3 regions of the Paenibacillus sp. FSL K6-2859 genome follow, and region 1 is predicted to be linked to each of the others. Evidence: predicted binding sites of a transcription regulator. Region 1 holds the regulator's gene; each other region holds the start of a gene.
What was found. The regulator Rex, encoded in region 1, represses fermentation and respiration genes when NADH is low (regulators of the CRP and FNR family bind a similar motif). The targets are predictions, from matches to a motif close to TTGTGAAATATTTCACAA.
Positions count from the first base shown of each region.

Region 1 (8,162 bases):
CTCCGTATTCACGGAACATATTTTCGAGTGCAGCAAGTACCGAATCCAGGCCGAATCTGTCAGCCATTTCAAGCGGTCCATATTGGAATTGATAACCAATACGCATAGCATCGTCAATATCCTGTGCAGAGGCAACGCCTTCTTGCAGCACATGCATAGCTTCATTGATGAACAAGCAAATGAGGCGTGATGTTACAAATCCTGGGGATTCATAAATCATTACACCTTTTTTCTCAACAATCTCATCAACAAAGGCTTTTGTATCTTCAAAAGTAGCATCTGAGGTTTTCAGACCGCGTACAATTTCAACAAGATCTACTTTAGCTACAGGATATATGAAATGCATACCGATAACGCGTTCCGGATACATTGTAGAACTTGCAAGTTCAGTCAAGCTAAGTGTTGACGTATTGCTGGCAAGAATAATGTGGTTTGGACATACTTGATCCAGTTGATTCAAAATCTTTTTCTTTTCTTCCAAATCCTCAACGATTGTTTCGATAACCATGTCACAAGAGCTAAGCTCCGCGAAATGTGTCACTTTTTGAATGCGGCTAAGAATCAACTTCTTCTCAGCTTGAGTGATCGCCCATTTCTCCAGTTGCTTATCTAGACTTGTCTCGATCATTTCGTAAGAGTAGTCCAGTTTCTCTGCGGTTTTCTCCACCAGCAATACATCCAGGCCTTTGGCTGCTAACATTTCAGCAATACCTTGTCCCATTGTGCCACCGCCGATGACACCTATTTTTTTGAAATTCATAAAAAAGTCTCCATCCTTTCAGGTATCTATACTTTTGTATTGTACCTTGTCTGTCGCAAAAATTTATAAAGCCCGACATATAATGATATCTTAGCATGCCTGAAAAGTAAAAAAAAATAACCAGCATAAATATTTATGCTGGTAAAAGGACGCTGTCACGAAATTGACATCGAAATTGCTCTCCAGAGAGTACTTCTTCCTTCATTAAAATGTCAAGAGAGTAATCAAATACATTTCGTTGCTTTTCAAGGTGCTCATGAGTACGAACCATCAGTTCATCCAATATCTTACTATTTTCCTTCATAAGCTCTTCAATGGTAACCATTTCCATCTTAGCGATACCGAGTGAAGTTAACCCTGACTTCATCATCGTTTCCACAATATTTAGGGCCTGATCGAAATCGCCCCGTGAACCTGTGCTTCGACCGCCATAATACATCTCTTCAGCCGCAGCTCCACCAAGTGCTATCATAATCTGATCTTCCAAATAATCTTTGGTGTACAAATACTGCTCTTGCTGAGGATTGTGTCGCACATATCCAAGGGCTTGTCCACGCGGAGTCAATGTAACCTGACTGACGCTTCCGGGACGCAGGAGCTCTGCCATAATGGCATGTCCCAATTCATGAATGGCGACCCGCTTTTTCTCTTCGTGATTGGTTTCTCGATCCGTTTTTTCACCCATCATTACCTTGTCAATCGCCATCGACAGATGCCGCTGCTCAACTTTCGTCAATTCCTCTCGCATCATATAAATCGCAGCCTCATTCATGACACTTTCAAGCTGAGCGCCGGAAAAGCCATAGGCTTCTTCTGCGATTTTGTCGAGACTCACTTCTTCATGAAGAGGTTTATTCTTAGCATGCAATTCTAGAATCGATTTGCGGCCCTTCTTGTCAGGCATATCCACTTGTATATGACGATCAAACCGTCCTGGACGTAGCAATGCCGAATCCAGCATCTCTTTACGGTTTGTTGCAGCTACCAGTAAAATACGCGGTGTTTCGTTATTATAAATACCATCCATCTCGGTCAGCAGTTGATTTAAGGTCTGATCATATTCACGCTGCTGCCCACCTTCACGCTTACCGCCAATTACGTCAATTTCGTCTATGAAAATAATAGCGCTTTGTTTGTTCTCTTTAGCAGCACGGGTACGTGCATCCTTAAACAAGTCACGAATACGGCCAGCACCGACACCTACATACATTTCCACAAATTCACTGCCTGATGCAGCTACGAATACTGAGTTTGTATAATGGGCTGCCGCTCTAGCCATAAGGGTCTTACCTGTTCCTGGAGGGCCTGTAAGCAGAATCCCTTTCAAAGGACGAATCCCAAATTTACTGATTTCCTCATGCCGGATCAAGAAATCGAGTGCTTCACGGAGCTCCTGCTTTGCATTGTCTTGCCCACCAATTTCTTCAAAAGTGAGTTTTGAAGGTCCTTCCTTCTTGCGTTTCTTTCCAGCACCGGCGTTCACCGTAAGCCCGCCACGTAAATGAGCAATGATAAGTAGTGCAGTAAGCATCCCAGCTGCTATAACTATAGGGAATATATTAATACCTAAAAAAGCCATGAAAATAAACAGTACAGGAATAAATCCGATTAAAATTTCTTTAAGGTATTTAGGCATTATTCCATACCCCCAAGGTCGCAGGTTTGCGTGGTAAAATTATAAATTTGCTTTCTTTCCCGTTGCTCAAGCTTACATACACGTTTGTGTCGTCGATTTCAGTTGTTGCTATCACATCTTTATAGTCGGTATTCTGCTCTTTCAATCTATCAAGTTCAGCAGGTATAAGAGTATATTTACGGCTCTCCATCGCTTCAGCTACAGAGAACAACGCTTTATCCCAGTAATTATCCAATAATTCACTGGAGTTTTGCTCCACATCCAGTTTAAGTTTACGTCCCTCAATCACTGATTTTCCTTCTTTGGAAACATACGATACCAGATCACGTAAATTCGTGCCCGGCTGTAATTCAAGTTTCAAAGTGACCTCATCACGGTTAATACTAATATGTGAAGTATTCACTCCTTCATAGCCTGATACTATCTTTTGGAGTGGTTCCTGTAAAGCAAACTGACGATATAAAAAGAATCCTCCGAATAATAGCGTAGCGGACAGTAGAGACGTTATCAGTACAGGTACAAGACGTAATTTCAAGAAACGTCCTCCTCTCAAAGATGACAAAACGATAAACAGGATGATCCAAAATCACAGCCGTTAATGCTCATCAGAGCCTAACGTTCTACTACTACTCTTCTAATTACAAACAGTAGTATATCACAGGTGTATATACGAAAATGATAAAAAGTGTGAATATATTTAAAATTTTATTTTTTAAATATTTCCATTTCATCAAAAATATTGATTTATTTCGACAAAAACAGGCCTTTATCTCTAATGAACAGGCCTATTTTCGTATGCGGCTTTGACGACAATATAAAAAAACTACTCTTATAGTATATCACATTACGTATACTTTTAGTGTATCAATCTAATATGTTATATAAAAACAAGCGAACCATAAATAGTCCGCTTGTTTCTCCTAAAGTAATTTTGTTTAACTTAGCGGCTAGGTAAACTGTATCCTTCACCCATTCGAGCCCCATCTGAGAACCGATAAAATTGATAATAATACCGACCGCTTTGTTTATAAAAAAGCTGCCAAGCATACTCTCCGTTATACACCCCCGGTAACAACCGTTCAATGCTAATATCCGGGAGATCGGCTTTTATAAGACTACGCATTTTTTCTTCAGAGGTCCCTTTACTTAGTTCCTCGGCGAATACTGCGTCGGCGCCTTCGGCAAACTTCCCATCTACAGTAAAGCGTACCCAAACCATCAACTCAGTCCCGGATTCATTCTTCCCTGTTAAGACCCAGTAGACTGCATTTTCATCCCACACGGATTTCTGTGCTTTAGTTACCTCTGTTAGACCCGCGCTGGTTTTGGCGACATCCTTAGCGATATCTCGCTCGTTCCATTGATCTTTCATAATATAAGCATAGAACTGGATGAGTCCGAACAGAAGGAGCAGAATCAGAACTGACCCCAGGAGGATCCATTTTTTCCTTTTCTTCAAGGTACAGCTCCCTTTCTAGTAATATATCTTTTTTGATTATATAACACACCCGTGTGTTTATCCAAAGTTTCATATCTCGTTCAATGATCTAATGATCAGAAACACAAAAGGCTGTAACTTTGCAATTGCAGAAAGTCACAGCCTTTCAGTTATTTGTTATGATTTAGACTATCGTTTTAGCAGTCCATCAAAGGCTTCTTGCGCCTTACGACGGATGGCTTCCTCATCTAGCGTTACACATTGTCCATGTTTAACAACCTGTTTACCATTCACCCATACATGCTCAACATCCTTGGCACTGGCAGAATAAACAGCGTGAGACAACAGATCTGTGTGTGGGAGCAAATGCGGCTGGTCTATATCAATAGCAATAAAGTCAGCTTTCATACCTACAGCGAGTCTACCCACATCATTTAAAAAGATAGACTTCGCGCCATACTCCGTAGCCATACGTAGAGCTTCCGGAGCCGGAACAGCCGTAGGATCACCACTTACACCTTTATGGATGAGTGCTGCAAGACGCATTTCTTCAAACATATCCAAATTATTATTACTTGCCGCTCCATCTGTACCCAGTGACACCTTCACTCCGGCCTTTAGAAGATCCGTAACTCGAGCAACTCCACTAGCCAGCTTAAGATTGCTTCCAGGGTTATGGGATACACCTACATCATGACGAGCCAGTATCTCGATCTCTTCATCATTCAAATGAACACCATGAGCGATTATAGACGGACGTGTGAACATTCCAAGCTTCTCTAAATGCGCTACTGGCCGCAGTCCGTAATCCACCACATTCTGCTCCACTTCGCGTTTCGTTTCGGACATATGGGTATGCATCGGTAAATTCAAATCATGAGCCGCCTGCACAAACTTAACAAAGAAGTCTGGTGGGCATGTATATGGGGCATGTGGCGAGATCATTGTCGTAATTCTACCTTCAGCCTTACCATGCCAGTTACGCGCAAAAGAAACCGCTTCCGCAAGCTTCTGATTTTGTACTTCTTCTGGACATAGACCGATTACGCCTCTCATTAATACGGAACGAATACCTGATAATTCGACGACCTCCGCTACTCGGTCCATATGATCATACATATCCAGGAAGGTTGTAGTGCCACCTTTCAGCATTTCAAGTACAGACAAGGAGGTTCCCCAGTATACATCTTCTCCGGTGAACTTCTCTTCCATCGGCCACATCTTCTCCTGAAGCCACACCTGAAGCGCTAAGTCATCTCCATAACCACGAAGCAATGACATTGCGGCATGGCCATGCGTGTTTACCAGACCTGGCATAAACAACAGACGACTGCCATCAACAACTTGCACATCGTCTTCTATTAAAGGCTCTTCTTTTCCTATGTAAGTGATCAAATCATCTTCAATAGTCATATATCCACTAAGAACCGGCTCATCCGTTCCCGGAGTAAGAAAACGCCCGCCCTTGATAATCGTTTTATTGCTCTTCATTTCTGCTTTCTTCCTTTCCATCCTTCAAATAATAAGCAAGGCTTTGCAAATCTGTTGTAAAATCAGCAGCATGAACCCGGATATTCGATGGTGTTTTTAGAATCACTGGTGCAAAATTTAAAATCGCCTCAATGCCAGACTCAATGAGAATATCCGCTACATTCTGCGCTTCTGAATCAGGTACTGTAATTATCCCAATTCGAATACCTTGCTCACGAACCGTCTGACCAAGCTCCTCCATCGGTTGAACGGTAAGTGAGTTGATTTTCCGCCCTACCTTAGGCGCATAGGAATCAAATATAGCGGTAATCTTCATAGTATCTTTCAAATAAGCATTATAATTAGATAATGCATGTCCAAGGTTACCGGCACCCACTAAAGCCACATTCAGTTGTTGATCCAGCTTCAGAATATGACGGATTTTCTCAATAAGATAAGTTACGTCATACCCGATACCTTTTCTGCCGAAATCTCCAAAATAAGCTAAATCTTTGCGAATTTGAGCGGGATTCAAATCAAGTTTCTGTCCTAGCTCTTGAGAGGAAACGGTTAATATTTCACGTTTCTGTAGATCATTTAGGAAACGTAAGTACACAGGAAGTCTGCGAACAACGGCTTCTGATATTTTTTCCGATTTCATAATTTACCTCCTAATGTAAGTAATATTCTTTACTAACCTTATACTAATTCGTGTACCTCGTCTCAATGAAGAGCGGTATTCTTATACCGCCCTTCATTGTAGAGTGATTAATATGATCGATGACGTTCTTTTTAAGAAACGCCTCCGTCTTCCAACCACTCCGCTATACGAGGAACCATTTGATCCGTAAGCATATGCTCCATTTTTGGGCCAGGCAACGAATAGAGGAAATATTTCCCATAGTGAGATTCGATCACCCTGGTGTCATACACAATAACAATACCCCGATCTTGCGCTGTCCGCACCAGCCTTCCAAATCCTTGCTTAAAGCGAATAACCGCCTGAGGAACAGACAACTTCATGAACGGATTCTTTTTCTGGGCTTGTAATAACTCAGACTTCGCTTCCGCTAGGGGATGGTTTGGCGGTTGAAACGGGAGCCTCACGATGGCCAAGCATGTTAATGCTTCACCCGGAATATCAACACCCTCCCAAAAACTGCTTGTTCCTAACAGTACAGAGGCTGCACTGTCCTGAAAACGGCGGATCAGCTTGCTACGGCTGCCCCCCTCCACGCCTTGACCCAGCACCGTGATCTCTTGTGAGGCTAGAGCCTCTTTCAAAGGATCGTAAACCTGGCGTAGCATCTTGTAAGAAGTAAACAGGACAAGCATCCGCCCGCGTGTTGTAGTCGCTGCTTCTGCTAGTGATTGTACGAGTGTATCAACAAATCGGGCATCGCCCACACTGCCCTTCACACTAGGGAAATCCCGTGGAATAACTAACAGCGCCTGCTCCCGATACTTAAAAGGAGAAGGCAGGAGTGATGTCATCAGACGCCCCTCTTCCGCAGCTTCATTAAGTCCGAGATTATCAATCATAAACTGGAACGATTTATCAACAGAGAGTGTCGCCGAAGTTAGCACGATACTTTTCTTTTTGTCGAAAAACAGCTCCTTAAGCTGAGTACTGACATCAACAGGAACGGCATACAGCTGTAGCGATTTACTGCGATAATTTCCATTCGCCTCCAGCCAATATACTACATTCTCATCGTTTAATCCCATAAAAAACCGTACTTGCTCACGTATTGAAGCTAAATCCTTAAATAAGCCGCTAATATCGGTAACTAGACTATCTGAGGAAGATTGACCTTCTTGATCTCGCATTTCATTAAGCATTTTATCACCTTTACGGATAATTTCGCTTAATGTCAGATTCATAGTATTCTCTAAAGCAACCAATTCATCCCAATCTTTCGGTTTACGGGTAGGAAGTAGCCGCATGACTAACTGGCCAGCTTCTCCCGCTGCTGCATCGCTGCGTTCCGGCAAGAGGCTGAATAGTTTATCACTAAGCAGATCCCAGGTTTCTTTTATGGTAAGCAGGTCCGGATAGATTCTATCGATCACTCCGCTCCATTCAGAAGCTTCCTCACTGCCTGATGACTGAAGCATTTGGCGAAGCGTAGGAAGTTGGCCATTTCGACTATCCTTATAAAGACGCGATAGTGTATGTGCCACCGTGAAATGCTTCATATGCATGCCTAAATGCTTGCCAGCCACGTCCTCCAGATGATGGGCCTCATCAATTACAAGATGTTCATAAGCCGGAAGTAGCTGGTGCCCAGCCTTAACATCTGCGAAAAGCTTAGAGTGGTTCGTAATGACTACGTCTGCAATACCAGCTTCATGCTTTGCCCGATGGTAATAACACTTACGGAACCAAGGACAGGAGCGCCCCAGACAAGAATCGGTATCGCTAGCCACCGTCTCCCAGAAATCTCCTCCACGACCGCTTAAGTTGAGCTCTTCGTCATCTCCTGATTCGCTTTGCGTCAGCCAAACGATCATCTGAGCCGCAGTAAGCGCATCTTCCCTCGGACTGACAAAGTCTTTTTTATTAATTTTATGTTCGAACTTACGAAGACACAAATAATGCCCTCTGCCCTTAAAAATTGAAGCTTTAAATGGAAATGGAACTACCTGTGTTAATAAAGGAATATCCCGCTCACGCAATTGATCCTGCAGATTAATAGTATGAGTGCTGACCATAACTTTTTCATTCGTGCGAACGCTTTGGTATATGGCAGGCAACAAATAACCAAGTGATTTGCCGGTTCCTGTCCCTGCTTCGATCAATAGATGTTTGTCTTCGGCAAGTGCCGTCATCACCTCATTGATCATAATATCCTGAG
Region 1 covers NZ_JBBOYU010000001.1:4,708,448-4,716,609, forward strand. The annotation lists gene MHB64_RS21050 (3-hydroxyacyl-CoA dehydrogenase family protein) at 1-760, opposite strand, end outside; gene MHB64_RS21055 (AAA family ATPase) at 894-2,396, opposite strand; gene MHB64_RS21060 (hypothetical protein) at 2,389-2,931, opposite strand; gene MHB64_RS21065 (cell wall elongation regulator TseB-like domain-containing protein) at 3,337-3,855, opposite strand; gene MHB64_RS21070 (amidohydrolase) at 4,024-5,325, opposite strand; gene MHB64_RS21075 (redox-sensing transcriptional repressor Rex) at 5,312-5,965, opposite strand; gene dinG (ATP-dependent DNA helicase DinG) at 6,097-8,162, opposite strand, start outside.

Region 2 (8,162 bases), 270 kb from region 1:
CCGTAGAAGAAACTGGACGCGGCGTATACGAAGACAAAATTACGAAGAACATCTTCTCAACTGAATATATCTGGCACGGAATTAAATACGATAAAACAGTAGGCGTTATTGAAGACAACGCTTATGATAGCTTCCAAAAAATTGCTGAACCCGTCGGAATTGTTATGGGTATCACACCGGTAACCAACCCTACATCCACCACGATGTTTAAAGCGTTGATTTCGATTAAGACACGGAACCCTATTATATTCGGTTTCCACCCTTCTGCGCAAGAGTGTAGTGCAGCAGCAGCCAAAATTCTTCATGATGCTGCCGTGAAAGCTGGCGCTCCTGAGAACTGTATCCAATGGATTGAAATGCCAACAATGGACAAGACAAACGCATTGATGAACAACCCAGACGTTGCTCTTATCTTGGCAACTGGTGGTTCTGCAATGGTAAAAGCAGCTTACAGCTGTGGTAAACCAGCACTTGGCGTAGGCCCTGGTAACGTACCTGCTTTCATTGAAAAGAGCGCGGATATTGATCAAGCCGTAACGGACATCATTCTTTCTAAGACATTTGATAATGGTATGATCTGTGCTTCCGAGCAAGCTGTTATTATCGAAGAACCAATCTTCGATCAAGTGAAGAAAAAAATGATTGCTAATGGCTGCTACTTTGTGAATAAAGAAGAAGCTGCCAAACTGACTAGTGGAGCAATGAACGTAGATAAATGTGCGGTTAACCCAGCAATCGTAGGTCAATCCGCAGTGAAAATTGCTGAAATGTGTGGCATTCAAGTCCCTGCCGGCACAAAGATTCTGGTAGCAGAACTTGAAGGAGTAGGCACTAAATATCCACTGTCCGCTGAAAAATTAAGCCCGGTTCTTGCTTGCTACAAAGTTAAGAATGCAGATCAAGGTATCGAACGCGCAGCTCAAATTGTTGAATTTGGCGGTATGGGCCACAGCTCGGCTATCCACTCCAACAATGAAGAAGTAATCATGAAGTTCTCTAACCGTCTGCAAACAGGACGTATTCTCGTTAACTCGCCTTCCACACATGGTGCGATCGGCGATATCTATAACACTAATATCCCTTCATTGACTCTGGGCTGCGGATCTTATGGTCGTAACTCCGTGTCGCAAAACGTTACAGCAATCAATTTGATCAACGTGAAAAGGGTGAATCGTCGTACCGTGAATATGCAATGGTTTAAAGTACCTGACAAGATCTATTTCGAAAAAGGCGCTACTCAGTACCTGACCAAAATGCCTGATATCACACGTGTCGCAATTATCACTGACCCAATGATGGTTAAGCTTGGATATGTTGAAAGAGTTGAACATTACCTGCGTCAACGGCAAACTCCTGTAGCTATCGAAGTGTTCTCTGAAGTTGAACCAGATCCATCGACAACTACAGTTGAAAAAGGTACTGCAATGATGAACAGATTCCAACCGGACTGCATCATCGCACTTGGCGGCGGTTCCCCAATGGATGCTGCAAAAGGAATGTGGTTATTCTATGAACATCCAGATGCAGACTTTAATGGTCTGAAACAAAAATTCATGGATATCCGTAAACGGGTATACAAATTCCCTAAACTTGGTAACAAAGCTAAGTTTGTAGCGATTCCAACTACTTCGGGTACAGGTTCGGAAGTAACATCTTTCGCAGTTATTACCGATAAAACAACTGAACAGCACACTAAATATCCATTGGCTGACTACGAGTTAACTCCAGATGTAGCTATCATTGATCCTGAGTTCGTATACAGCTTGCCAAAAACTGCAGTTGCTGATACAGGTATGGACGTATTAACACATGCTATCGAAGCTTATGTATCTGTTATGGCGAGTGACTATACTGATGGTCTAGCTATTAAAGCCATCCAACTGGTATTCCAATACCTTGAAAAATCGGCGCTGGAAGGTGACAGAGTAGCACGTGAAAAAATGCATAACGCATCCACACTTGCTGGTATGGCCTTTGCCAATGCATTCTTGGGTATTAACCACAGTTTGGCGCATAAATGGGGCGGACAGTACCACACTGCTCATGGTCGGACTAACGCGATCCTTATGCCACACGTTATCCGCTACAATGCTAAAAAACCTACGAAGTTCGCTTCGTTCCCTAAATATTCGCACTTCGTAGCTGATGAGCGTTATGCTGAAATTGCCCGTATTCTGGGATTGCCAGCCCGCACAACTGAAGAAGGTGTAACTAGCCTGATCAATGCTATTCGCGATATGAATAAAAAATTGGGCATCGAAGAATCGTTCCAGCAACTGGGCTTTGATCCTAAGGACTTCGAATCCCGCGTAGATTACTTGGCTGACCGTGCGTTTGAAGATCAATGTACAACTGCCAATCCTAAGCTGCCACTGGTATCTGAGCTTGCTGATGTATACCGTAATGCGTTCTACGGAAGATTTGATAATTAATAAATGGTTAAATAGAGAATAGGATAGTTGTGGAATTAGATAAAGGTGACAAATATCACTCGAAAGGTGATATTTGTCACAGTGTTTTTATAGAAAATAAACTAGAATGTTTATATAAACAACGGTCCCACATATGAAATGTTGATTGTGAAATTTGGAACAACCACATCTTTTGGGGATCACGAGACACGGGATCAACCTTCAAGCCCGCGATCTCTACAAATATAATAAATATAGATGGAGGGATTTAGCATGTCGGTGATTGAAAAAGAAGTAAATGAAGTGAAATCCGGTTGGAGAAGTTTTACAAAAGGTAAATGGGCTAAGAAAGTTGACGTTAACAACTTTATCGCTAGTAACATTAAGCCTTATGAAGGTAACGAAGAGTTCCTCGTAGGTCCTACTAGTAACACAACTGAACTGTGGAAGATTATTTCCCAACTGAGCAAGGAAGAAAGAGAAAGAGGCGGCGTATGGGATGTTTCCCTAGATACTGTCTCCACAATTACTTCACATGCTCCAGGCTACATTGACAAGGACAAGGAACAAATTGTAGGCGTGCAGACTGACGCTCCTTTCAGACGTTCCATTCAGCCATTCGGCGGGATCAAGATGATGGTCGATGCTACGAAGGCTTATGGCTTCGAGCTTCCACAAAACATCGTTGACATGTTTACGAACATTCGCAAAACGCATAACCAAGGCGTATTTGATGCATATACACCAGACATGAGAGCGGTGCGTAAATCCGGCGTTATCACAGGTCTTCCTGATGCTTACGGCCGCGGACGCATTATCGGCGACTACCGCCGCATTGCTCTGTACGGTATTGATTTCTTGATTAAAGACAAAAAGCAACAATTAGCTGAGCTTGAAGTTGATTCCATGACAGAAGAAGTAATTCGTTTGCGTGAAGAGCTGTCTGAGCAAATTCGTGCACTGGGCGAATTGAAAGAAATGGCTGCTGCACATGGAATGGATATTTCCAAACCAGCGACGAATTTCAAAGAAGCTACTCAATGGGTATACTTTGGATACCTGGCAGCAGTTAAAGAACAAAATGGTGCAGCAATGTCCTTGGGACGTGTTTCTTCCTTCCTAGATATCTATGCAGAACGCGATATTGAAGAAGGTACTTTGACTGAAGAACAAGTACAAGAAATTGTCGATCATTTTGTAATGAAACTGCGTATCGTGAAATTCTTGCGTACACCTGACTATAACGATCTGTTCTCCGGCGACCCTACTTGGGTAACTGAATCCATCGGTGGTATGGCTGAAAATGGAACCACTCGTGTTACCAAGAACAGCTTCCGTTTCCTGAACACCCTGTACAACTTGGGTCCGGCTCCGGAACCGAACTTAACTGTTCTGTGGTCCGAAAAATTGCCTGAAGGCTTCAAAAAATATTGTGCTAAGGTTTCTATCGAAACTAGTGCAATTCAGTATGAAAATGACGATCTAATGCGTCCGTACTGGGGTGAAGATTACGCTATTGCTTGCTGCGTATCTCCAATGCGTATCGGTAAACAAATGCAGTTCTTCGGCGCTCGTGCCAACCTGGCAAAAGCTTTGCTGTATGCTATTAATGGTGGTAAAGACGAAAAATCCGGAGCACAAGTTGGGCCGGAATTCCCAGCGATCACTTCTGAATATCTGGATTATGACGAAGTAATGAAACGCTTCAAACCGATGATGGAGTGGTTGGCTAAGACTTATGTTAACACTTTGAACATCATTCACTATATGCATGACAAATATTCTTACGAACGTATCGAAATGGCACTGCATGATCGCGACATTCTGCGTACGATGGCTTGCGGTATCGCTGGTCTGTCCGTTGCAGCTGACTCGCTGAGTGCTATTAAATACGCGAAGGTTAAACCAATCCGTAACGAAGAAGGTATTGCAATTGACTTCGAAACGGAAGGCGAATTCCCTTGCTACGGTAACAATGACGATGCTGTAGACAACATCGCAGTAGAATTGGTTGAAACCTTCATGTCTATGATCCGTAAAAACAAAACATATCGTGATGCTGTACCGACTCAATCGGTATTGACCATTACTTCGAATGTTGTGTACGGTAAGAAGACAGGTACAACACCTGACGGACGTAAAAAAGGCGAACCATTCGCACCAGGTGCTAACCCAATGCACGGACGCGACAAGAAAGGTGCACTGGCTTCACTGAACTCTGTAGCCAAACTGCCTTACTCCGATGCCCAAGATGGTATCTCCAATACGTTCTCCATCGTACCTAAGGCACTAGGTAAAGACGATGAATCCTGCAAGTCTAACTTGGTACACATGATGGACGGATACTTCCATAACAACGCGCAGCATTTGAACGTTAACGTATTTAACCGTGAACAGCTGATGGACGCTATGGATCACCCAGAGAATTATCCACAATTGACTATCCGTGTATCCGGTTATGCAGTTAACTTCATCAAGCTGACTCGCGAACAACAAATGGACGTAATTAACCGTACTTTCCATGGTTCAATGTAAGTTGTTTATATTTATAAAGATCTTTCATTGAGATATGCACTAAAATAATTGCAAGGAATTACCGCTCTTGTTTCAAGGGCGGTAATATCTTGTTTAAGAATCATTAAAATTTTAAATTTTACGGTCGCGTTTAAGGAGAACACAGTCTTATGGGCAGGGGTTCTTCTTCGTGAAAGATGGACTGTTAGTCAGTCGTGGAGAAAGGATGACATCCTATGATTAAAGGTCGCATACACTCCTTGGAAACCTTTGGAACCGTTGATGGGCCTGGTATTCGATTTGTCTTATTTATGCAAGGGTGCTTGCTGAAATGCCAGTATTGCCATAACCCTGATACTTGGGCTTTAGATGAAGGTAAGGAAATGACTCTAGAAGAAGTACTTTCGGAGATCGAGCCATATTTAAACTACTATCGTTCATCCGGTGGTGGGTTAACTGTATCCGGCGGAGAACCAACTTTGCAGGCACAATTTGTAAAGCAGTTATTTACGGAAGTTAAAAAGCGTTGGAATCTGCACACTACATTAGATAGTAATGGTTATAACGAAGGTGACAAGATTAATGACTTATTGGATGTTACGGACTTGGTGATGCTTGATTTGAAGCATATTGATGAAGAAGCACACATTAAGTTAACTGGTAAATCTAATGATCGGACCTTGAAGCTTGCGCGCTGGCTGTCAGATCATAACCGTAAGATGTGGATTAGACATGTATATGTTCCAGGCATTCATGACCGTGAAGAGGACCTTATCAATCTGGGTCGATATATTGGAACCTTAAATGGCGTTGAGAAATTTGAAATCTTACCTTATCATCAAATGGGTATCTATAAATGGGAAATGCTCGGCAAGGCTTATGAATTGGATGGAGTGCCATCCCCTACAGATGAAGAAGTTCAGCGGGCGTACCGCTTAGTCGAAGAAGGTCGCAAGCAGACAGCGTTGGTATAATTTATCTCTACATTAAGTGGAGCCGTTCCTTTAGTGATTTACTGCTGAAGGAACGGTTTTTTTGTTATGAGGGACGTCTGATGTCATTAAAAGGGGTAATTTTGTGTTTTACCTTTAAAAAAATGATATATTTCCAGCTATTAATTAAGGAGTTGGAAATAAATTATGATAGATTTTATGTCATTGAATTGAGTTTTTATTATTATTTTCTAAGTATATGTATGACTAATCCACGCTATTTAGCAGATAATCGTAATTTTTACTAAAATAAAGTTATGTTATATTACACGTTGTGTAGTTGATTCCGCTTTCATTAGAGATTTTTATCCCTATAGTGGATGAATCTTAACCTTACGAGAATGGAATCTGTTTTCTATAATAAGAAGTGTAAAGCACAACATTATATGGGGGGTCACAAGAAATGAAAAAAGGTATGACTTTGCTATTGTCCCTGATTTTTGTATCATCAGCTTTACTGGCAGGTTGCGGAAGCAACAACAATGCATCTTCTAACAAAGGAGATGGAAACGCTACCGCGACGAATTCAGCGGATGCTACAAATGCTCCAGCAACAGAAGAACCTGTAAGTAGCGAACCGTTCGAAATGACGATTCGTCACACTCAAATCGGTGCCGACAAACAGAAGCGTTTAGCAATTCTGCAAGAAGTAGTGAAAAAGGTAGAAGGCGATGTACCGGGTCTGACCTTTAAGCTTGATGGAGTAGATTCAGATGTAAACCGTAAAGAAAAATTACGTGGTGAAATGGCTGCAGGTAATCCACCAGAGATCTTCGATCTTTTCGGAAGCCCTGACTCTAAGATCTATGCTAAAGAAGGTAAATTACTCGATCTGACTCCAATCCTAGAGGAACTTGGAATTAAGGATAAATTCTCAAATCTTGATCCTTTCACTTATGAAGGAAAAATTTACGGATTGCCTATCGGTGGATCTGGTGAAGGTTTCTTCTACAACAAAGAGTACTACAATAGCAAGGGCTGGAAAGCTCCAACAACATTTGCTGAATTGGAACAACAATTGGCTGACATCAAAGCTGACGGAAAAGTACCTTTGGCTGGTGCATCTAAGGCTGGTTGGGTACCACTTATGCTAGCTAACCACTTGTGGTCACGTTATGCAGGTCCAGATGTAACCGCTAAGTTTGCAACAGGTGAAGCTAAATGGACTGATCCAAACGTTGTAAAAGGTTTTGCGAAGTACAAAGAATGGGTTGACAAAGGATACTTCAAAAAAGGCGAACTTGGTTTCGAGTATGCTGAATATACAACGCAATTCACTAGTAGTGAAGCAATCCTCTTGTATGATGGTACTTGGAAATCTTCCGTATTTAAAGAAGGACAATCTGGCGAAGGTTTGATCGGTAAAGTTGGATTCTTCAATATTCCTCCAGTTGATGGTGGCGTAGGCGACCAAACTGCATTGATGCGCGATGTAAACAATGGCTACGGTTTCTCTGCTTCTGCTGAGAAAGATCCACGTCAATTGGCTGCTGTGAAGTCATTTATCAAAAACCTATTTAATGAAGAAATGCAATTACGTGGACTGGTTGAAGATGGCGTATTGCCAGCAATGAAAATTGACCAAAACGTTCTGAACGAAAATATTACGGATGATCTGATGAGCGAAATCGTTGGTGTACTTAATAACTCACAATCTTCGTTCCCAGCATTTGATTCACTTGTTCAAGCTGATGTAACTACAGAAATCAGTAACATTCAAATTCAAAAGCTAATTGGTGGTCAGACAACTCCTGAGAAAATGGGCGAAGCATTACAGAAGGTACAAGAAGAAGCAAACGCAGCAGTTGAATAAGTAGCTGCAAATTGAATGTACCCTGGTGCCAGAACCAGGGTACATTTTTAAACTCAAAGAATTTATGTGTTTGCAAAGATCTAAAACATTCATTGTTCGCCAGATGTCAAAGCAACCGGAGGTAGTCATGAATAAAGCACTAAGAAATCCATTGGTATTTTTCCTTTTTATTCTTCCAGCACTGATTTTGTTCACGATGTTTTTCATCTATCCCATCTTTAGTTCAATCTATTACAGCTTTACTAGCTGGAACGGGGTATCTGACACAGTCAAGTCTGCCGGTATCAGTAATTTTGAGAAGGCATTAGGAGACGAACGATTCTGGATATCTGTCAAAAATAACGGTTTTTTCATTCTTTTCTCTTGTTTTGTACAGGTACCGTTAATCATATTCTTCTCGTTATTGATATCGAATGTAAAGAAACTGAAAGG
Region 2 covers NZ_JBBOYU010000001.1:4,975,588-4,983,749, reverse strand. The annotation lists gene adhE (bifunctional acetaldehyde-CoA/alcohol dehydrogenase) at 1-2,432, shown strand, start outside; gene pflB (formate C-acetyltransferase) at 2,685-4,946, shown strand; gene pflA (pyruvate formate-lyase-activating protein) at 5,162-5,899, shown strand; gene MHB64_RS22385 (extracellular solute-binding protein) at 6,321-7,730, shown strand; gene MHB64_RS22380 (carbohydrate ABC transporter permease) at 7,858-8,162, shown strand, end outside.
Region 2: pflB (formate C-acetyltransferase) is a predicted target of Rex. The motif match lies at 2,578-2,595, and genes of this name have one in related genera.

Region 3 (8,162 bases), 290 kb from region 1:
TGCCAGTTTGTAACCGATAAGTTCTTTCGCTATCTGTTATTCTTCGCTTCTTGAGCGCGCGGACGCAAGCTCAGTCCGGTAATAATTAGCACAGCGGCATAGGCGATGATGGCAATAATCGCACTTACAGGGTCCTGGAACAGATGATCCCCGAGGAAAGCGTATAATGCAATCCCTGGTATTTTTCCAATGCCGGAAGCTGCAATATAGCTCCAAAAAGGCAGTCCAGCAGCTCCAGCGTAGATGTTAACCGCTGTTTGGGGAATGATTGGCACGAGTCGTGCTAGGACAATCGAAGCGAAAGGTCGCCGCTCAATGCCTACTGTGAACTTTTCGAGTGCGGGAATGGAGGCTAAATAAGCTCTAGCTTGGCTTTGAAATAAGTACTTCACAATTCCAAACAGGATTGCGGCAGCCAAATTAGTAGCTAGCCAGCAAATCAAGGCTCCTACTAAACTTCCGTATGCATAACCGAAGAATCCGATGACAGCTTTATAAGGGACAACTGGAAACAAGGCCAGTAAAGTTGCAATCCCTATGGAACTGAAAAGATTATGATCCTCTTTCATCCAGCTTAGGATGTCATATCTGTAGATAAACGCAAGGATTGTACCCGAAACATAAAGAACAATCGAGAACCATTTCTTCATAGATAATATGCCCCTTCTTCCACTCATTCATCTCATCATACGGGATATGAAGTAAATATTGAAGCAAAGATCAATTGTCAGAGAATGAGAAGCAGGTATAATAGCATTTGTAGAGAACAAAGAGAAAAGATCGAGATATTGAAATGTTAGAGGGGGATGGATCAGTGATTGTACCTGAACGTAAAAGAGTCGCCATAATAGGAATCGGCAATATCGCCCGTAAAGTATATTTGCCACTGCTCTCTCAGCATGATTATGCCGAGGTAGTTGGTGTTCTCAGCCATTCATCGACAACGGTGGAGCAGGCTGTTCATACCTATCGTTTTCCTAAAGGGACGACGAATCTGGAAGAGCTGTTATCTTGGGATCTGGATGCAGTATTTGTACATAGCCCAACAACTACTCATTATGATATAGTAACAAAATGTCTCGGACGTGGGATTTCGGTATATGTAGATAAACCACTTTCTTATGATCTTGAAGAGTCCAGAAGGATGGCAGAGCTAGCACAAGATAAAGGGCTTTTGCTGGGAGTGGGCTTTAACCGCCGGTTTGCCCCTATGTATGTCACCGCCAAGCAATGGCTGGAGGAAGTCGGTGGAATTAGCCACTGCAGTGCGATTAAACATCGAACGAAGCTACAGACAAGCACCAGCCGCGAAACCGTGCATGATGATCTTATCCATATGCTTGATTTGCTGTTGTGGTTATGTGGAGATCAGTATGAACTGCTTCGTAGTCATCTTCAATCTAGTGGAGATGGTCGTCTGCTACAGGCATCTGGAATGCTAGCCTGGAAACATAGTGCAGTAGGGATGTACAGTATGGTTCGTGAAGCCGGTATGGATTTGGAGAAGCTTGAGCTGCACGGAAATGGTAGATCGGTGGAAGTAGTGGATCTAGACAAGGCCATTCTTTTTGAAAAAGATACCTTACCGCATATTCAAGGCTTTGGAAGCTGGGATACTGTACTGGATAGAAGAGGTTTTAGTGGAGTGGTGAATAATTTTCTTTGCAACATAAATACACCGGAGCTATGCAGCATTGCTGCTTCAGCGGTACTGCCTAGTCATATGCTGGCGGCACAGCTTGCTGAATGAGGTCTCTGAGAAAGGAGAAGAATATATGGAGGATAACCGTAAATTAGTGGAGGAACAGATCATCGAAAGCTATAAGCGCGAAGAAGAGATGATGATTCTTGTATTCGCTCAGTGGTGTGTGAATAATGGACTTGATCCACATGCGCTATACTTGCAGGCTTATCCGCAGCAGGAAGGGAATGAAGCCTTGCGTCAGGCACTTGCCCTCACGGTTTCCGCAGAGGAAGCGGGAGACATTTCTGATGACACCGTTCTGGGTGTACTTTCACTTTTTGGAAATGATGACTTGGCACAAATCGTAACTGAAGCGATTGCTCAAAGGGGATCTAAAGGACCTGTGGGGGATTGACATTGGGGATATAATAATAGAGTCAGATGAACTTTTTTCGGTAAACGATGTTCATCATGGTTAAAATGTGTTAATATTATATATACTAACTAATAGTAAGTTTCGCAAGTGAGAGGTGAGAACAATGGAAGAACATCAATTTGCGATGTGTCCCAGATTTGAAACAGCCTTCTCTTTCTTAGGCAAACGTTGGAATGGACTTATTATTCAGACATTGATGAGTGGACCGAAGCGGTTTAAAGATATCTCCGGCCTCATTCCTTCAATGAGCGATAAGATGCTGTCCGAGCGGATGAAGGATTTGGAAGGTGAGGGTATCCTGGTTAGGCATGTATACCCAGAAACACCCGTACGTATTGAGTACGAATTAACAGACAAAGGCCGTGCGTTGCAGCCTGTTATGCAGCAGATTCAGTCTTGGGCTGAGAGCTGGGTTGACTAAAATTCACAGTAATGTTGTGGCCCTTTTTCCGAAATGGTGGAAAAGGGGCTTTTCAATTTCTAAATATTAGACAGTGACAGTTGTGTTCCAATCCTTTATGCTTGAAAAAAACTTGCACAGTTTAAAAATAATTGTAATATAATAGAAAAACATTGTATGATCCTTGAATGGAAGCGCTCGCGTATTGGTTTTTGCTCAAATCTACTCAGCTGGAGTACAGGCATAGCAAAACTGTTAGGAGGCGAGGGAGATGAAGACGAAGACGACCCTATTTTCCCGGGAAATAACGTATGGAAAAAAGGATGTTGCTGAGCTAGAGAATGCTTCTATCAAAGTACAGCTCATCTATGACAAGACGTTGTTCATGCTGCATAGCCATCTTCCTGATTCCTTATGGGATGCGTGGATTGGCGTGCCTTACAGCATTATCTCTTCACTCTACAAAGGAAACAATGATAGTGGGACTATTTTTCAAAAATGGATTCAAAGTCCGACCGGCTGGAAGTGTATTGGTTGTGAACGGCACTGTCTGGAGTCCACGGAACCTCCACAAGATGTGAATGCGGCGAATCATGGGCGACAATATAAGTTTCATAACGGCATTCGCCAGAGTATGGTACTTCAAGCCTTAATTTGGTCCATGTACGAGAATATCGTATTATTCAAACCCTTTTTAGGCGATGAGCCTTTTTTTGACGATGATGATTTGCATACGATATCCTCTTATTTCGTTCCAACTTATCTGAATGAGTTCCACCTTATTGAGCGGTCTAAGCCATGTAAAGAATACAAAGATCAGAATATACGAGTCTTTCAGGAATGGATTTCCGCACCAGATCTTGTCCTCAAATGGAATGGTGGCTTGACGGAAGGCAGATGGATGACCGGTGTTTATATGGATCACTCCCGTTTTGCTGGATTGGGACCTTATTTGAAGGATTCAAAGGGACAGCGGACGTATATGCAGGCTTATGTGCAATAAAGTGAGTTGAAAAAGCACCTTTGTAGGCAAAGGTGCTTTTTTGCGCTTACTATGTATGTACATTCTCCAATCTCGTTCAAAAATAAGATACAATTTCCGTGCGTACAATCACAAGTCAAAGTTCCTTTCAGGGTTAAGGTGAAGAAGTGGATAAGATTTATTCAGAACCTAATCCCATAACCCAAGGAGGAGCTATAATGGAAACTAAACAACTTAATGATAGTATTTCGGATTCGAAACAAGCAGAATCGGTACAGGCTGGGTTTACCCCAGATGCACTGGTGAGGGATATTGTATTGCAATTCCCTAAAGCGGCAGATTATTTTAAAGCAAAACGGATTGATTTTTGTTGCGGTGGAGCTAAACCACTTGCTGAAGCAGCAGCTGAGCGGGGTCTGGATCACGAGATAATCATCGGTGATCTAAACAAGCTGTTCCAAGAGTATCCAGTACCCCAAGAGGAAATCGCTTGGAATACTGCATCCTCAGAAGAGTTAATTGCCCATATTATTAACAAACACCATCGTTATCTTCGTGAAGAGCTACCCCTCATTAGCCAAAATGTAACTAAGGTGTATCGAGTGCATGGTGGGGATTCTCCCCATTTGGTGGAATTATATAACTTGTTCAACACACTTAAGGAAGACTTACTTGAGCATACGGCTAAAGAAGAAGAAGATGAGTTTCCTAAGCTGTTGACATACGCTGCTAATCCTAGTGAAGAAGGCCTGACATCGCTTCGTGAGTCATTGTCTGAGCTGGAGAGTGAGCATGATGGTGCGGGCGATATTTTGAGAAAAATACGTAGTGTTACAGATGATTTCACTCCGCCGGCGCATGCTTGCACGACCTATCGATTGACATATGCCCGGCTGGAAGAGCTGGAGAGTATGACTTTTGAACACGTACATTTGGAGAATAATATATTGTTCCCTAGGTTTCAGTGATGATGAATAGTGTTCTAAAGAGTCCCTTAGGGGGCTTTTTTATTTGAGAACATGGCTTGTTTAAGTTATCCTTAAAAAGACAGTATACATAACTTTACAAGCCTGAGACGCTATATGGTCATTAGGCGGGACAAGGCGGTGTCAGGATGCCCATACGATCTTTGTGGAAATTGATGCTAGGTTTAGTCATCGGATTCACAATAGGTGGATGCTCTACTAACAATGACGGCAATAGTAATGCTAATAATGGTGCGGCAGGATTAGAGGGACCGACAATATCGATAAGGGTTGGAGATAATGAACTGCTTACTAAACCATCGGACAGGTTACTTAGCGGGAGTTATAGAAATGGAATATCGCTCATGGAGCTCCTGAAAGGTAGTAATATTGCCACATTTGCGGAGGATAACTCAAGCATTCTTTCGGTAAAGGATTTTTCGCTAGAGTCGGGATTGGTTTGGGAGCTTCAGATGGGCGGTCAAATCATTGGGAATGCGGATTGGAATAATACTGTAGGGTATGATTCACAGCTAGTCTTCACCGCGAAGTCGAAGGATCATCAAGCACCACTTCAAACAGTAAGGCTGACCTTGAACGGTGGAAGTGTAGAAGTAGACCTGCATCATACGTATATTATTTTATTTAGAGAAGATTTAACCGTAAGAGATTTGCTCAAAAGCTGTAGTAGGGTACAATTGGCGGATGATAATAAAAAGGTGCTTTCCGTCAATGATTATACCCCTCTAAGTAATGAAGAATGGAAGCTGAAGGTGAACGGAAAACAACTACTCGATGATGGAATGGATATGAAGCTCAGGGCTCAAGATGAATTGGAGATTTTATTGACTTTACGCTAAAAATCGTACATTAAGCCAGATTAACGGTTGTTCAGAATCGTTAATCTGGCTTTTTATGTGGAAAAGATATCTGACAATTATCAGCACACTAAAGTGTGAAAATATTCACAATTAAAGTGACTGCAATCACAATGATGACTTGAATTTGAAACGTATAATTCCAATATGTAGAAGAGAGATTGATCAGGTATTCATAAGCTTGAGGAGGCACCTAACCATGACAACGATAAGAGAAAAACTAGTATTAGTCGGCAACGGTATGGCAGGCATAGGTACGATTGAGCAGATATTGAAGCTGGGTGGAGCTTATGACATTACGGTTTTTGGAAGTGAACCTCATCCCAATTACAATCGGATCATGTTGTCTTATGTTCTTGAAGGAAGTAAGACCCTTAATGATATCATCCTAAACGACTGGAATTGGTATGAGGACAATAATATAACTCTACACACGGGAACAACGGTGACACGAATTGATGAAGGCTCGAAGCAAGTGGTTACGGATAACGGGATGATAGTCCCCTATGACAAGGTAATTATTGCGACAGGTTCGAATTCGTTTATTCTACCTGTACCTGGCAGTGATAAAGAGGGCGTTGTAGGATTCCGGGATATTTCAGACTGTGATGCGATGCTGTCAGCGGCCAAGCAATACAGCAAAGCAGCTGTTATCGGCGGGGGGTTACTTGGGCTGGAAGCGGCAAAAGGTCTTGTGAACCTAGGCATGGACGTTACCGTAGTTCATTTGATGGAAGATCTGATGGAGCGTCAGCTTGATCGGAATGCCTCCTCGATGCTTCAAGCTGAGCTGGAGCGTCAAGGTGTGAAATTTGCTATGGGCAAACAAACGGTGGAATTGACCGGGGAACAGAGAGTTAGTGGATTGCGCTTCAGCGATGGCAGTATGCTTACAGCGGATTTTGTGGTAATGGCTGTTGGAATCAAACCGAACGTGACGTTGGCAAAAGAAAGCGGAATCTCCGTAAATCGTGGGATCGTGGTGGATGATTATTTGCAAACCTCGATGCAGAATGTTTATTCCATCGGCGAATGTGCCGAGCATCGCGGTATGTGTTACGGGCTGGTGGCTCCATTATTTGAACAAGGCATGGTTCTAGCTAAACATTTATGTGGTAGCAATACCAAGCCTTATGAAGGTTCGATTGTCTCCACGAAGCTTAAAATATCTGGGGTGGATGTATTTTCAGCGGGTGAGTTTTTGGATTCCTCTGATCACACGGTGATCTCAAACAAAGATGAATGGAAGAGAACCTATAAGAAAATTCTGCTCAAAAATAATGTGATTGTCGGTGCAGTATTGTTCGGTGATGTGACGGAGTCCGCCAATTTGCAAAAGCTAGTAAAACAAAGCGCGATAATGACCGATGAAATTTATACAGAAGTCATGGGAACGGGCTGCTGCGGTGGCGGAGCAAAGAAGAGTACATCCGTAGAAGCTATGGCGGACGAAGAAATTGTCTGCGGCTGTAACGGTGTAACTAAAAAAGCGATCGTAGATGCTGTTACTGAACATGGTTTTACTACTGTGGATGAGATCAAAGCATGTACTGGCGCTACTCGCTCTTGTGGTGGTTGCAAACCCGTAGTAGAACAAATCCTGCAATTTGTCTTAGGTGACAGTTTCCAGCAAGCTGCTAAGCAAGGTATTTGTGGGTGCACAACGCTTAACCGTGATGAAATTGTTGCTGAAATCACAGCTAAAGGTCTTAAAACAACAAAAGAGGTCATGAATGTACTCGGATGGAAACAAGAGGAAGGCTGCTCCAAGTGTCGTCCGGCAATTAACTATTATCTAGGAATGATGAACCCTGATACCCATCAGGATGAGAAAGAATCCCGATTTGTAAATGAAAGAATGGGTGCCAATATTCAAAAAGATGGAACCTACACCGTGATACCACGCATGTATGGTGGGGTAACAACACCGGAGGATTTGAAGAAAATCGCCGATGTCTCCCTTAAATATGACGTGAAAGTTGTGAAGGTGACTGGTGGGCAACGCCTGGATCTGATCGGGGTGAAAAAAGAGGATCTGCCGAAAGTATGGGAAGAGCTCGATATGCCATCAGGTTATGGTTATGCCAAATCGCTACGTACGGTTAAGACTTGTGTGGGTTCACAGTTCTGCCGTTTCGGCACACAGGATTCGCTGGCAATGGGCGCGCTCATAGAACGTAAGTATGAACGTCTTGATTTTCCCGCCAAGTTTAAAATAGCTGTCAACGGCTGTCCACGTAACTGTGCGGAATCCTGCACGAAGGATATTGGCATCGTCGGTAATGATGGTGGTTGGGAAGTGTTTATCGGTGGTAACGGTGGGATCAAGCCAAGGATCGCTGACTCTTTCTGCAAAATTAAGACCGATGATGAGCTGATCGAGGTGTGCTCCGCTGTGATGCAATATTACCGTGAGACCGGCAATTATTTGGAGAGAACCTCCGAGTGGGTTGAGCGTATGGGACTTGAGCAGATTCAAACGGTCATTTTGGATAATGAAGATAACCGCAAAAAGCTGGCAGCACGGATTGACTTTGCTCTCACTCAGGTTACGGATCCTTGGAAAAAAATGCTCAATGACAGCAGCACTCGTACTGCGCTTTTTGAAGAAACAAGAGTCTAGCGGATATAACGCACACAGAAGGGGAGAGAGCAATGAATAAGACCACACAAACGTATGCAATAGGATCAGTACAGGATCTCCTGTTACAGATTGGCCGGGTAGTTGTGGCTGGAAATGTGGAACTGGCTGTATTTCGTACCTCTGACGGAGCGATTTATGCGCTTGAGAATCGGAGTCCTCATCCAAAAGGGGGG
Region 3 covers NZ_JBBOYU010000001.1:4,999,150-5,007,311, reverse strand. The annotation lists gene MHB64_RS22500 (TVP38/TMEM64 family protein) at 30-650, opposite strand; gene MHB64_RS22495 (Gfo/Idh/MocA family protein) at 815-1,750, shown strand; gene MHB64_RS22490 (hypothetical protein) at 1,776-2,099, shown strand; gene MHB64_RS22485 (winged helix-turn-helix transcriptional regulator) at 2,224-2,541, shown strand; gene MHB64_RS22480 (hypothetical protein) at 2,792-3,523, shown strand; gene ric (iron-sulfur cluster repair di-iron protein) at 3,721-4,470, shown strand; gene MHB64_RS22470 (hypothetical protein) at 4,617-5,327, shown strand; gene nirB (nitrite reductase large subunit NirB) at 5,545-7,968, shown strand; gene nirD (nitrite reductase small subunit NirD) at 8,001-8,162, shown strand, end outside.
Region 3: nirB (nitrite reductase large subunit NirB) is a predicted target of Rex. The motif match lies at 5,421-5,438, and genes of this name have one in related genera.